DNA from 3 places in the Lysinibacillus sp. FSL K6-3209 genome. Region 2 is predicted to be linked to each of the others. Evidence: a T-box and tRNA genes for the amino acid it is inferred to sense, from the RefSeq annotation. Region 2 holds a T-box; the other regions hold tRNA genes.
The links. The T-box of region 2 lies ahead of trpS (tryptophan--tRNA ligase). A T-box ahead of a tRNA ligase gene usually reads a tRNA of that ligase, here a tRNA-Trp.

Region 1 (3,249 bases), 490 kb from region 2:
GGACTCGAACCATCGACCTCACGCTTATCAGGCGTGCGCTCTAACCAGCTGAGCTATAGGCCCCTCTTGGAGCGGGTGATGAGAATCGAACTCACGACATCAGCTTGGAAGGCTGAGGTTTTACCATTAAACTACACCCGCAAAAAGGATGGGTCAGGACGGAATCGAACCGCCGACACTTAGAGCTTCAATCTAATGCTCTACCAACTGAGCTACTGACCCGGAAAATGGAGGAGGTAGAGGGATTCGAACCCCCGCGCGGTGTTACCCGCCTGTCGGTTTTCAAGACCGATCCCTTCAGCCAGACTTGGGTATACCTCCGGAATGAAACAATTATGGTGGAGCCTAGCGGGATCGAACCGCTGACCTCCTGCGTGCAAGGCAGGCGCTCTCCCAGCTGAGCTAAGGCCCCATTTTTTAAAAAGATGGTCGGAATGACAGGATTCGAACCTACGACCCCTTGGTCCCAAACCAAGTGCTCTACCAAGCTGAGCTACATTCCGTTCATTTATTGGCGCGCCCGGCAGGAGTCGAACCCACAACCTTCTGATCCGTAGTCAGACGCTCTATCCAATTGAGCTACGGGCGCTAAATATTAAAAATGGTGCCGAGGGCCGGAATCGAACCGGCACGGTAGTCACCTACCGCAGGATTTTAAGTCCTGTGCGTCTGCCAGTTCCGCCACCCCGGCACATTTGGAGCGGAAGACGAGGTTCGAACTCGCGACCCCCACCTTGGCAAGGTGGTGTTCTACCACTGAACTACTTCCGCATGTGCATAAGATTATTTATTCTGGCAATTATAAATTTGAAATATAGATGATGCGGGTGAAGGGAGTCGAACCCCCACGCCTTGCGGCGCTAGATCCTAAGTCTAGTGCGTCTGCCAATTCCGCCACACCCGCAAATATGATGAGCCATGAAGGACTCGAACCTTCGACCCTCTGATTAAAAGTCAGATGCTCTACCAACTGAGCTAATGGCTCATATTAAGAAATAAATGGCTGGGGTACTAGGATTCGAACCTAGGCATGACGGAATCAAAATCCGTTGCCTTACCGCTTGGCTATACCCCAATATTTTATTATGGGGCGACTGATGGGAATCGAACCCACGAATGTCGGAACCACAATCCGATGCGTTAACCACTTCGCCACAACCGCCATATGTAATATAACAGTAGTCTAACCTAAAAAATTTGGCAGGGGCAGTAGGAATCGAACCCACACCAAAGGTTTTGGAGACCTCTATTCTACCGTTGAACTATGCCCCTATTGAATAAAGAGCTGGTGGAGGGGGACGGATTCGAACCGCCGAACCCTAAGGAGCGGATTTACAGTCCGCCGCGTTTAGCCACTTCGCTACCCCTCCAAGGGATGGTGCCGGCGATAGGAGTCGAACCCACGACCTACTGATTACAAGTCAGTTGCTCTACCAACTGAGCTACACCGGCAAATAAGGACGGTCCCGACCGGGATCGAACCGGCGATCTCCTGCGTGACAGGCAGGCATGTTAACCGCTACACCACGGGACCTTAATTTTATTTGGTTGCGGAGACAGGATTTGAACCTGTGACCTTCGGGTTATGAGCCCGACGAGCTACCACTGCTCCACCCCGCGATAATAGTAATTTCATAATAAATAAATGGTGGAGGATGACGGGCTCGAACCGCCGACCCTCTGCTTGTAAGGCAGATGCTCTCCCAGCTGAGCTAATCCTCCACATAAAAAATAAGCGAAGCGACGTCCTACTCTCACAGGGGGAAGCCCCCAACTACCATCGGCGCTAAAGAGCTTAACTTCCGTGTTCGATATGGGAACGGGTGTGACCTCTTTGCCATCATCACTTCACTTATTCAGTTGAAAGAACTCGTTCTCTCAAAACTGGATAAACGTTCATTGAATGTTTCAAACTTTTTTGGTTAAGTCCTCGATCGATTAGTATTCGTCAGCTCCATGTGTCACCACACTTCCACCTCGAACCTATCTACCTCATCGTCTTTGAGGGATCTTACTTACTTGCGTAATGGGAAATCTCATCTTGAGGGGGGCTTCATGCTTAGATGCTTTCAGCACTTATCCCGTCCACACATAGCTACCCAGCGATGCCTTTGGCAAGACAACTGGTACACCAGCGGTGTGTCCATCCCGGTCCTCTCGTACTAAGGACAGCTCCTCTCAAATTTCCTACGCCCACGACGGATAGGGACCGAACTGTCTCACGACGTTCTGAACCCAGCTCGCGTACCGCTTTAATGGGCGAACAGCCCAACCCTTGGGACCGACTACAGCCCCAGGATGCGATGAGCCGACATCGAGGTGCCAAACCTCCCCGTCGATGTGGACTCTTGGGGGAGATAAGCCTGTTATCCCCGGGGTAGCTTTTATCCGTTGAGCGATGGCCCTTCCATGCGGAACCACCGGATCACTAAGCCCGTCTTTCGACCCTGCTCGACTTGTAGGTCTCGCAGTCAAGCTCCCTTGTGCCTTTACACTCTACGAATGATTTCCAACCATTCTGAGGGAACCTTTGGGCGCCTCCGTTACCTTTTAGGAGGCGACCGCCCCAGTCAAACTGTCCGCCTGACACTGTCTCCTGCCCCGCTAAGGGGCATGGGTTAGAATTTCAATACAACCAGGGTAGTATCCCACCGACGCCTCCTTCGAAGCTGGCGCTCCGAGATCTCTGGCTCCTACCTATCCTGTACAAGTTGTACCAAAATTCAATATCAGGCTACAGTAAAGCTCCACGGGGTCTTTCCGTCCTGTCGCGGGTAACCTGCATCTTCACAGGTACTATAATTTCACCGAGTCTCTCGTTGAGACAGTGCCCAGATCGTTACGCCTTTCGTGCGGGTCGGAACTTACCCGACAAGGAATTTCGCTACCTTAGGACCGTTATAGTTACGGCCGCCGTTTACTGGGGCTTCAATTCGCAGCTTCGCTTGCGCTAACCACTCCTCTTAACCTTCCAGCACCGGGCAGGCGTCAGCCCCTATACGTCACCTTACGGTTTTGCAGAGACCTGTGTTTTTGCTAAACAGTCGCCTGGGCCTATTCACTGCGGCTCTCATGCGCTTGCACGCTCAAGAGCACCCCTTCTCCCGAAGTTACGGGGTCATTTTGCCGAGTTCCTTAACGAGAGTTCTCTCGCACACCTTAGGATTCTCTCCTCGACTACCTGTGTCGGTTTGCGGTACGGGCACCTCTCACCTCGATAGAGGCTTTTCTTGGCAGTGTGAAATCAGG
Region 2 (3,249 bases):
TCCCAAAAAAGTTGTTCACCCTTTGCTCGGTTGTACCAAATTTCTTCACGACTATAGCCGCGATCCTCTATATCATTGTACGTAATAAAGAGCTTGAGTGTATTTTCATTTACACGTTCGATGTCCACTAGACCTCATCTCCCTTCACTGTCATTTGTCGAAAAACAGTATTATTTCATTAGTATGCTTTGATTCATTGTTTTTAACCTTCATACTCCTTTGTTTTTCAACCTTTGACCACACTACAGAAAATCATCGAGCAACCGCAATCGTATTTTTTGGTCACAGTTGTCTCTAATTCTATTGTATGCTGTTCTTTCATAAAATGAAAAGGATATACACCGTTTCAAAGAAGATATTTGAATAATTGAAATTGTAGTAAACTATTTGTATTAAATCAAGTTTAACATACTTTTACGGAAATATATGACTTTTACCTATTAAATATTAGTTTTGAATGCAGGTTTTTACATAAGTAAAGCATAAAAAAATAGATGTCACAACATGCATTTGCATTTGTAACACCTACTACATCATTCTATGCAGTCTAAGTGGGTTTTAGTTCACCATACGCTGTGCTTCTTGTAATTGATAAGCTCTAACCTTACGCGGTAAAAATCGTCGAATTTCATCTTCGTTATAGCCTACTTGAAGTCTTTTCTCATCTAAAATTATTGGTCGGCGTAATAATCCAGGATATTCTTGAATTAATTCATATAAGCGTTGTAAAGGTAAGCTTTCAACATCTACATTCAATTTTTGGAATATCTTAGAACGGGTAGAAATAATTTCGTCTGTTCCATCCTCCGTCATTCGTAAAATCTCTTTAATTTCACTAATGCTTAACGGTTCAGAAAAAATATTACGTTCTGTATAAGGAATTTCATGCTCCTCTAACCATGCTTTTGCTTTACGACAAGACGTACAACTTGGTGATGTAAATAAAGTAACTATCATACTGACACATCCTTTCTATTTGTATTCGTTATCTATAAACCAATTTCTTAAATTAGAATTAATGTAATGTAAATCTACAGTTCCATTATACAGCACTCTGCTGTATTTGAATATAGTTCCAAGGAAAAAAAGAATACAGGATATATAACTTTGTTACAAAATATTCTGTCTATTAATACTACCTTAATGTATTCAATAAAGTATTCACTTTCTTTGCATGTCCAATGAACTAATAATAATATTCCCAGTAACAAGTCATTTTAAACATGAATTTCTCGAAACTAGTTGTTCTCAATTAAAAAACACAAACGAGAATAATGTCATGTAGACGTGTACAATTAAGGACGTATTTTAGATAAAATTGGTTTCCTTTTTTTACAACACAAAAAAATTCAGTCATAAGACTGAATTTACAGGCTTGCATTTAACTAAGTCTTTATACTATAATTTTGTGCAACAAGAGAAGCGCATTTGCGCCAGTCTTGATGGTCAACAGTATTTTGATTGTTGTCTTCAAAAAGACACTCTCTACACATTAAATAGTGTAGTTAAAAACGCTGACGAAGAGTAGTACATTTGCAATATACATGTATAGAGAGTCTGTGGTTGCTGGAAACAGACCATGTATGCATTTGGAATGGACTTCCGAGTTAGCTTTGTGAACGTTCAAGTCTTCACTTGATCCCATTAGCAAAGCTCGTCCCTTCACGTTACGAAGCAAAGTGGCCTTCTAAGGCAAGCAGGGTGGTACCGCGGATTCGAACATCATTCGTCCCTTCATTAGTTTATTCTAATGAGGACGCATGATGTTTTTTATTTTTTCGAACCCCGAGGAGGAACTTATTATGACAACTATTTTTTCAGGCGTACAGCCAACAGGTATTGTAACATTAGGCAATTATCTTGGTGCATTCAAGCAATTCCCAGCACTACAGCATGAAGGGAATGCTATTTACTGTATCGTTGACCAACATGCCATTACTGTTGCGCAAGATCCAAAAGAGTTACGTCAAAACATCCGTAATTTAGCTGCTACTTATATTGCGACTGGAATTGACCCTCAAAAATCAACGCTATTCATTCAATCTGAAGTACCGGCTCATGCACAAGCAGGATGGATGCTACAATGTGTCGCTTCTATTGGTGAACTAGAACGTATGACACAATTTAAAGATAAATCACATGGTAAAGAGACTGTTTCAGCAGCTCTTTTAACTTATCCACCATTAATGGCGGCTGATATTTTATTATATAACACGAATATTGTTCCTGTAGGGGATGATCAAAAACAGCATATTGAGCTAACACGTGACCTTGCAGAGCGCTTTAACAAACGTTATGGTGAAGTGTTAACGATTCCTGAAATCCAGTTACCAAAAGCTGGAGCTCGTATTAAATCATTACAAGAACCTACAAAAAAAATGAGCAAATCTGATCCAAATACAAAAGCTACGATTAAACTTTTAGATACAGCGAAAGATATCGAGAAAAAAATCAAATCTGCTGTCACTGACTCTGATGGTATTGTGGCATTTGATGTTGAAAATAAACCAGGCGTTTCAAACTTACTAACGATTGAATCCGCTATTTCAGGTGTAGCAATTGAAGATTTGGTGAAAAAGTATGAAGGCATCGGGTATGGTGGCTTCAAACAAGGTGTCGCTTCAGCAGTAATCGACCACCTAACACCAATTCAAGAAAGATTTTATAACCTTGTAGAGTCATCTGAACTGGACATTATTTTGGATGAAGGTGCAGAAAAAGCAAACGCTATTGCAAGCGCAACTTTAAAGCGCATGGAACAAGCAATGGGCTTAGGCCGCACAAACCGCTAAGAGAGGAATTAACATATGCTCTGTGAACATTGTCATCAACCAATCAAAATCCTTCTATTAGAAGGTGATTTTGGTGCAGATCCACTATGGTGTGGCCATTGTCAAGCCAATTTAGAATTAGAGCAACTTCCTTTAGATGAGACACTATTATCGGAGCTGACAACATGGATGTGTAACTTCGGCGAATGGATCGACCTTGAAACAGATTCATTTATTGATGGTATGGATACTTTAGCGAAAAGCCATGATGTACAAGGTGAAGACTTGGCCAAAAAAGTAGCAGAAGCCTTGGCCATTCCTGTGACGTTCAAGCCTTATCTTTAAGATTCGCTGTTTTATCGAAACCAAAATCGAGCACAACACTACAAAGTACAATGCAAGCTCCAATGGCGATATAAAATTCCGTTGTATGCATGATGAATTTTAAGACTACTGACCAAGAATAACCAAGTGTCCG
Region 3 (3,249 bases), 1.5 Mb from region 2:
ACCCATTAACAACAGCTGTACAGACAGAAACGGACATGGTACACATGTTGCTGGTACGGCCTTAGCTGATGGTGGAAGCGATCAAGCAGGCGTTTACGGTGTAGCTCCAAATGCTGATCTTTGGGCTTACAAAGTGTTATTAGATAGCGGCTCTGGATACTCAGATGATATTGCTGCTGCTATTCGACATGCAGCAGATCAAGCAACAGCTACTGGTACCAAAACAATTATTAGTATGTCTCTAGGTTCTTCAGCGAATAATAGCCTCATTTCAAGTGCTGTCAATTACGCATACAGTAAAGGAGTTCTAATAGTAGCTGCAGCTGGTAATTCAGGCTATGCGCAAGGAACAATTGGTTATCCGGGGGCATTACCAAATGCAATCGCCGTTGCAGCTTTAGAAAATGTACAACAAAATGGGACTTATCGTGTAGCTGATTACTCTTCACGTGGTTATATATCTACAGCTGGAGATTATGTAATCCAGGAAGGTGATATTGAAATCTCAGCTCCTGGCTCATCCGTTTATTCTACATGGTATAATGGCGGTTATAATACAATTAGCGGCACATCAATGGCTACTCCTCATGTCTCTGGTTTAGCAGCGAAAATTTGGGCTGAAAATCCGTCATTGTCTAACACGCAACTACGTTCTAACTTACAAGCGAGAGCACAATCAGTAGATATTAAAGGTGGTTATGGAGCTGCTATAGGTGATGACTACGCTTCAGGATTTGGATTTGCTCGCGTTCAATAATTTTAAAAGGTGAAGCATACTAACATTAGTAATACAAACCATCGCTTTGGTTTGTATTACTATTTTCTTGGTTCTAAACGTATTCACCAGTACCCTTATACACAATGAATCTTTGTGATACTTATGACGACGTATCTCCCATGTCTCTTTGCGTCATTTGCGCTTACATTCCTTCGTTCGGTCTATTCATAAGGCAGAGGCATGCTATGCTGCCGAATCAAACATACAATTATCCTCTTTTATTAAATCCAATTAAAAAGCCCATGTTTATTTTTCAAACATGAGCTTTTTTAGTTTGCTCTCCTTTATCGATCACATTTTATCGGATTGCAGCTTGTGTAAAAACTTGTGTAAAATGAACCTGCCTGTGTGTAAAAAGATTTCGATTCTTATCGTTTCCTATTGTAACCCAAGAAATGTAAAAAGCTCACAAACCCTGTTCTGTCAAGGTTTGTGAGCTTTCTAATCTTACTAAACGTAACGTATATGTACGTGATGATACCGGTGGTCGGGGTCGAACCGACACTCCAAAGGAACACGATTTTGAGTCGTGCGCGTCTGCCAATTCCGCCACACCGGCATAATACTTTAGAGATAAAAAAAATCGGAGTATCCGATTAAGAAAAAAATATGGAGGCGGCAACCGGATTTGAACCGGTGATAAAGGTGTTGCAGACCTGTGCCTTACCACTTGGCTATGCCGCCATATTATTGGAGCGGAAGACGAGGTTCGAACTCGCGACCCCCACCTTGGCAAGGTGGTGTTCTACCACTGAACTACTTCCGCATAAATGGCTGGGGTACTAGGATTCGAACCTAGGCATGACGGAATCAAAATCCGTTGCCTTACCGCTTGGCTATACCCCAACAATGGGGCGACTGATGGGAATCGAACCCACGAATGCCGGAACCACAATCCGGTGCGTTAACCACTTCGCCACAATCGCCATTGCTTTATAGTTATATTTTAATTTTATAGTAAATGGGGCGACTGATGGGAATCGAACCCACGAATGCCGGAACCACAATCCGGTGCGTTAACCACTTCGCCACAATCGCCATAAAATTAATTGGCAGGGGCAGTAGGAATCGAACCCACACCAAAGGTTTTGGAGACCTCTATTCTACCGTTGAACTATGCCCCTATAAAAAAACTGGTGGAGGGGGACGGATTCGAACCGCCGAACCCTAAGGAGCGGATTTACAGTCCGCCGCGTTTAGCCACTTCGCTACCCCTCCGGGAAAACATGGTGCCGGCTATAGGAATCGAACCCACGACCTACTGATTACAAGTCAGTTGCTCTACCTGCTGAGCTAAACCGGCAAAAAAACATGATGGGTCAGGACGGAATCGAACCGCCGACACTTAGAGCTTCAATCTAATGCTCTACCAACTGAGCTACTGACCCATATTTATTATTTTAAAAATGGCGGTCCCGACCGGGATCGAACCGGCGATCTCCTGCGTGACAGGCAGGCATGTTAACCGCTACACCACGGGACCATTTTTGGTTGCGGAGACAGGATTTGAACCTGTGACCTTCGGGTTATGAGCCCGACGAGCTACCACTGCTCCACCCCGCGATAATGCTATTTTGATTTTAAAAAATGGTGGAGGATGACGGGCTCGAACCGCCGACCCTCTGCTTGTAAGGCAGATGCTCTCCCAGCTGAGCTAATCCTCCATCTGGGTATTCGTTATAAATGGTGACCCCTACGGGATTCGAACCCGTGTTACCGCCGTGAAAGGGCGGTGTCTTAACCGCTTGACCAAGGGGCCTTTAATGATTGGAATCCTAAAGTGCTGGCGGAGAGTAAGGGATTTGAACCCTTGAGACAGTGTTAACCGCCTACACGATTTCCAATCGTGCTCCTTCGGCCACTCGGACAACTCTCCAAGAATGGCTCCGAAGGCAGGACTCGAACCTGCGACAACCTGATTAACAGTCAGGTGCTACTACCAACTGAGCTACTTCGGAATAATTTTAGTATGTATAGCCTAGCGACGTCCTACTCTCACAGGGGGAAGCCCCCAACTACCATCGGCGCTAAAGAGCTTAACTTCCGTGTTCGGTATGGGAACGGGTGTGACCTCTTTGCCATCATCACTAGACTATTTGAAAGACATTACCTATTATAACATATATCATTATAATTACAAGTATTTAAGAAATACTTTTTCATTCTTTCAAAACTGGATAAACGGTGCATTGAAATGTTTCAAACTTTTTGGTTAAGTCCTCGATCGATTAGTATTCGTCAGCTCCATGTGTCACCACACTTCCACCTCGAACCTATCTACCTCATCGTCTTTGAGGGATCTTACTTACTTGCGTAATGGGAAATCTCATCTTGAGGGGGGCTTCATGCTTAGATGCTTTCAGCACTTATCCCGTCCACACATAGCTACCCAGCGATGCCTTTGGCAAGACAACTGGTACACCAGCGGTGTGTCCATCCCGGTCCTCTCGTACTAAGGACAGCTCCTCTCA

Region 1: it encodes a tRNA-Trp, which carries the amino acid that the T-box ahead of trpS (tryptophan--tRNA ligase) is inferred to sense. The anticodon was not compared.
Region 3: it encodes a tRNA-Trp, which carries the amino acid that the T-box ahead of trpS (tryptophan--tRNA ligase) is inferred to sense. The anticodon was not compared.

Annotation. Positions count from the first base shown of each region.
Region 1 covers NZ_CP150264.1:275,330-278,578, reverse strand. Annotated here, with positions in the region: tRNA gene MHH88_RS01495 (tRNA-Ile) at 1-63, opposite strand, end outside; tRNA gene MHH88_RS01490 (tRNA-Gly) at 68-141, opposite strand; tRNA gene MHH88_RS01485 (tRNA-Phe) at 150-222, opposite strand; tRNA gene MHH88_RS01480 (tRNA-Ser) at 229-321, opposite strand; tRNA gene MHH88_RS01475 (tRNA-Ala) at 337-412, opposite strand; tRNA gene MHH88_RS01470 (tRNA-Pro) at 427-503, opposite strand; tRNA gene MHH88_RS01465 (tRNA-Arg) at 513-589, opposite strand; tRNA gene MHH88_RS01460 (tRNA-Leu) at 603-691, opposite strand; tRNA gene MHH88_RS01455 (tRNA-Gly) at 697-771, opposite strand; tRNA gene MHH88_RS01450 (tRNA-Leu) at 823-904, opposite strand; tRNA gene MHH88_RS01445 (tRNA-Lys) at 913-985, opposite strand; tRNA gene MHH88_RS01440 (tRNA-Gln) at 1,001-1,075, opposite strand; tRNA gene MHH88_RS01435 (tRNA-His) at 1,087-1,162, opposite strand; tRNA gene MHH88_RS01430 (tRNA-Trp) at 1,199-1,272, opposite strand; tRNA gene MHH88_RS01425 (tRNA-Tyr) at 1,287-1,370, opposite strand; tRNA gene MHH88_RS01420 (tRNA-Thr) at 1,377-1,452, opposite strand; tRNA gene MHH88_RS01415 (tRNA-Asp) at 1,462-1,534, opposite strand; tRNA gene MHH88_RS01410 (tRNA-Met) at 1,546-1,620, opposite strand; tRNA gene MHH88_RS01405 (tRNA-Val) at 1,647-1,722, opposite strand; rRNA gene rrf (5S ribosomal RNA) at 1,736-1,851, opposite strand; rRNA gene MHH88_RS01395 (23S ribosomal RNA) at 1,919-3,249, opposite strand, start outside.
Region 2 covers NZ_CP150264.1:769,187-772,435, reverse strand. Annotated here, with positions in the region: gene mecA (adaptor protein MecA) at 1-128, opposite strand, end outside; gene spxA (transcriptional regulator SpxA) at 559-954, opposite strand; T-box leader at 1,506-1,737, shown strand; gene trpS (tryptophan--tRNA ligase) at 1,803-2,792, shown strand; gene MHH88_RS03620 (hypothetical protein) at 2,808-3,116, shown strand; gene MHH88_RS03615 (hypothetical protein) at 3,100-3,249, opposite strand, start outside.
Region 3 covers NZ_CP150264.1:3,873,524-3,876,772, forward strand. Annotated here, with positions in the region: gene MHH88_RS18840 (S8 family peptidase) at 1-757, shown strand, start outside; tRNA gene MHH88_RS18845 (tRNA-Leu) at 1,257-1,337, opposite strand; tRNA gene MHH88_RS18850 (tRNA-Cys) at 1,389-1,462, opposite strand; tRNA gene MHH88_RS18855 (tRNA-Gly) at 1,470-1,544, opposite strand; tRNA gene MHH88_RS18860 (tRNA-Gln) at 1,550-1,624, opposite strand; tRNA gene MHH88_RS18865 (tRNA-His) at 1,629-1,704, opposite strand; tRNA gene MHH88_RS18870 (tRNA-His) at 1,741-1,816, opposite strand; tRNA gene MHH88_RS18875 (tRNA-Trp) at 1,829-1,902, opposite strand; tRNA gene MHH88_RS18880 (tRNA-Tyr) at 1,913-1,996, opposite strand; tRNA gene MHH88_RS18885 (tRNA-Thr) at 2,006-2,081, opposite strand; tRNA gene MHH88_RS18890 (tRNA-Phe) at 2,094-2,166, opposite strand; tRNA gene MHH88_RS18895 (tRNA-Asp) at 2,186-2,261, opposite strand; tRNA gene MHH88_RS18900 (tRNA-Met) at 2,267-2,341, opposite strand; tRNA gene MHH88_RS18905 (tRNA-Val) at 2,367-2,442, opposite strand; tRNA gene MHH88_RS18910 (tRNA-Glu) at 2,463-2,537, opposite strand; tRNA gene MHH88_RS18915 (tRNA-Ser) at 2,563-2,654, opposite strand; tRNA gene MHH88_RS18920 (tRNA-Asn) at 2,660-2,736, opposite strand; rRNA gene rrf (5S ribosomal RNA) at 2,755-2,870, opposite strand; rRNA gene MHH88_RS18930 (23S ribosomal RNA) at 2,987-3,249, opposite strand, start outside.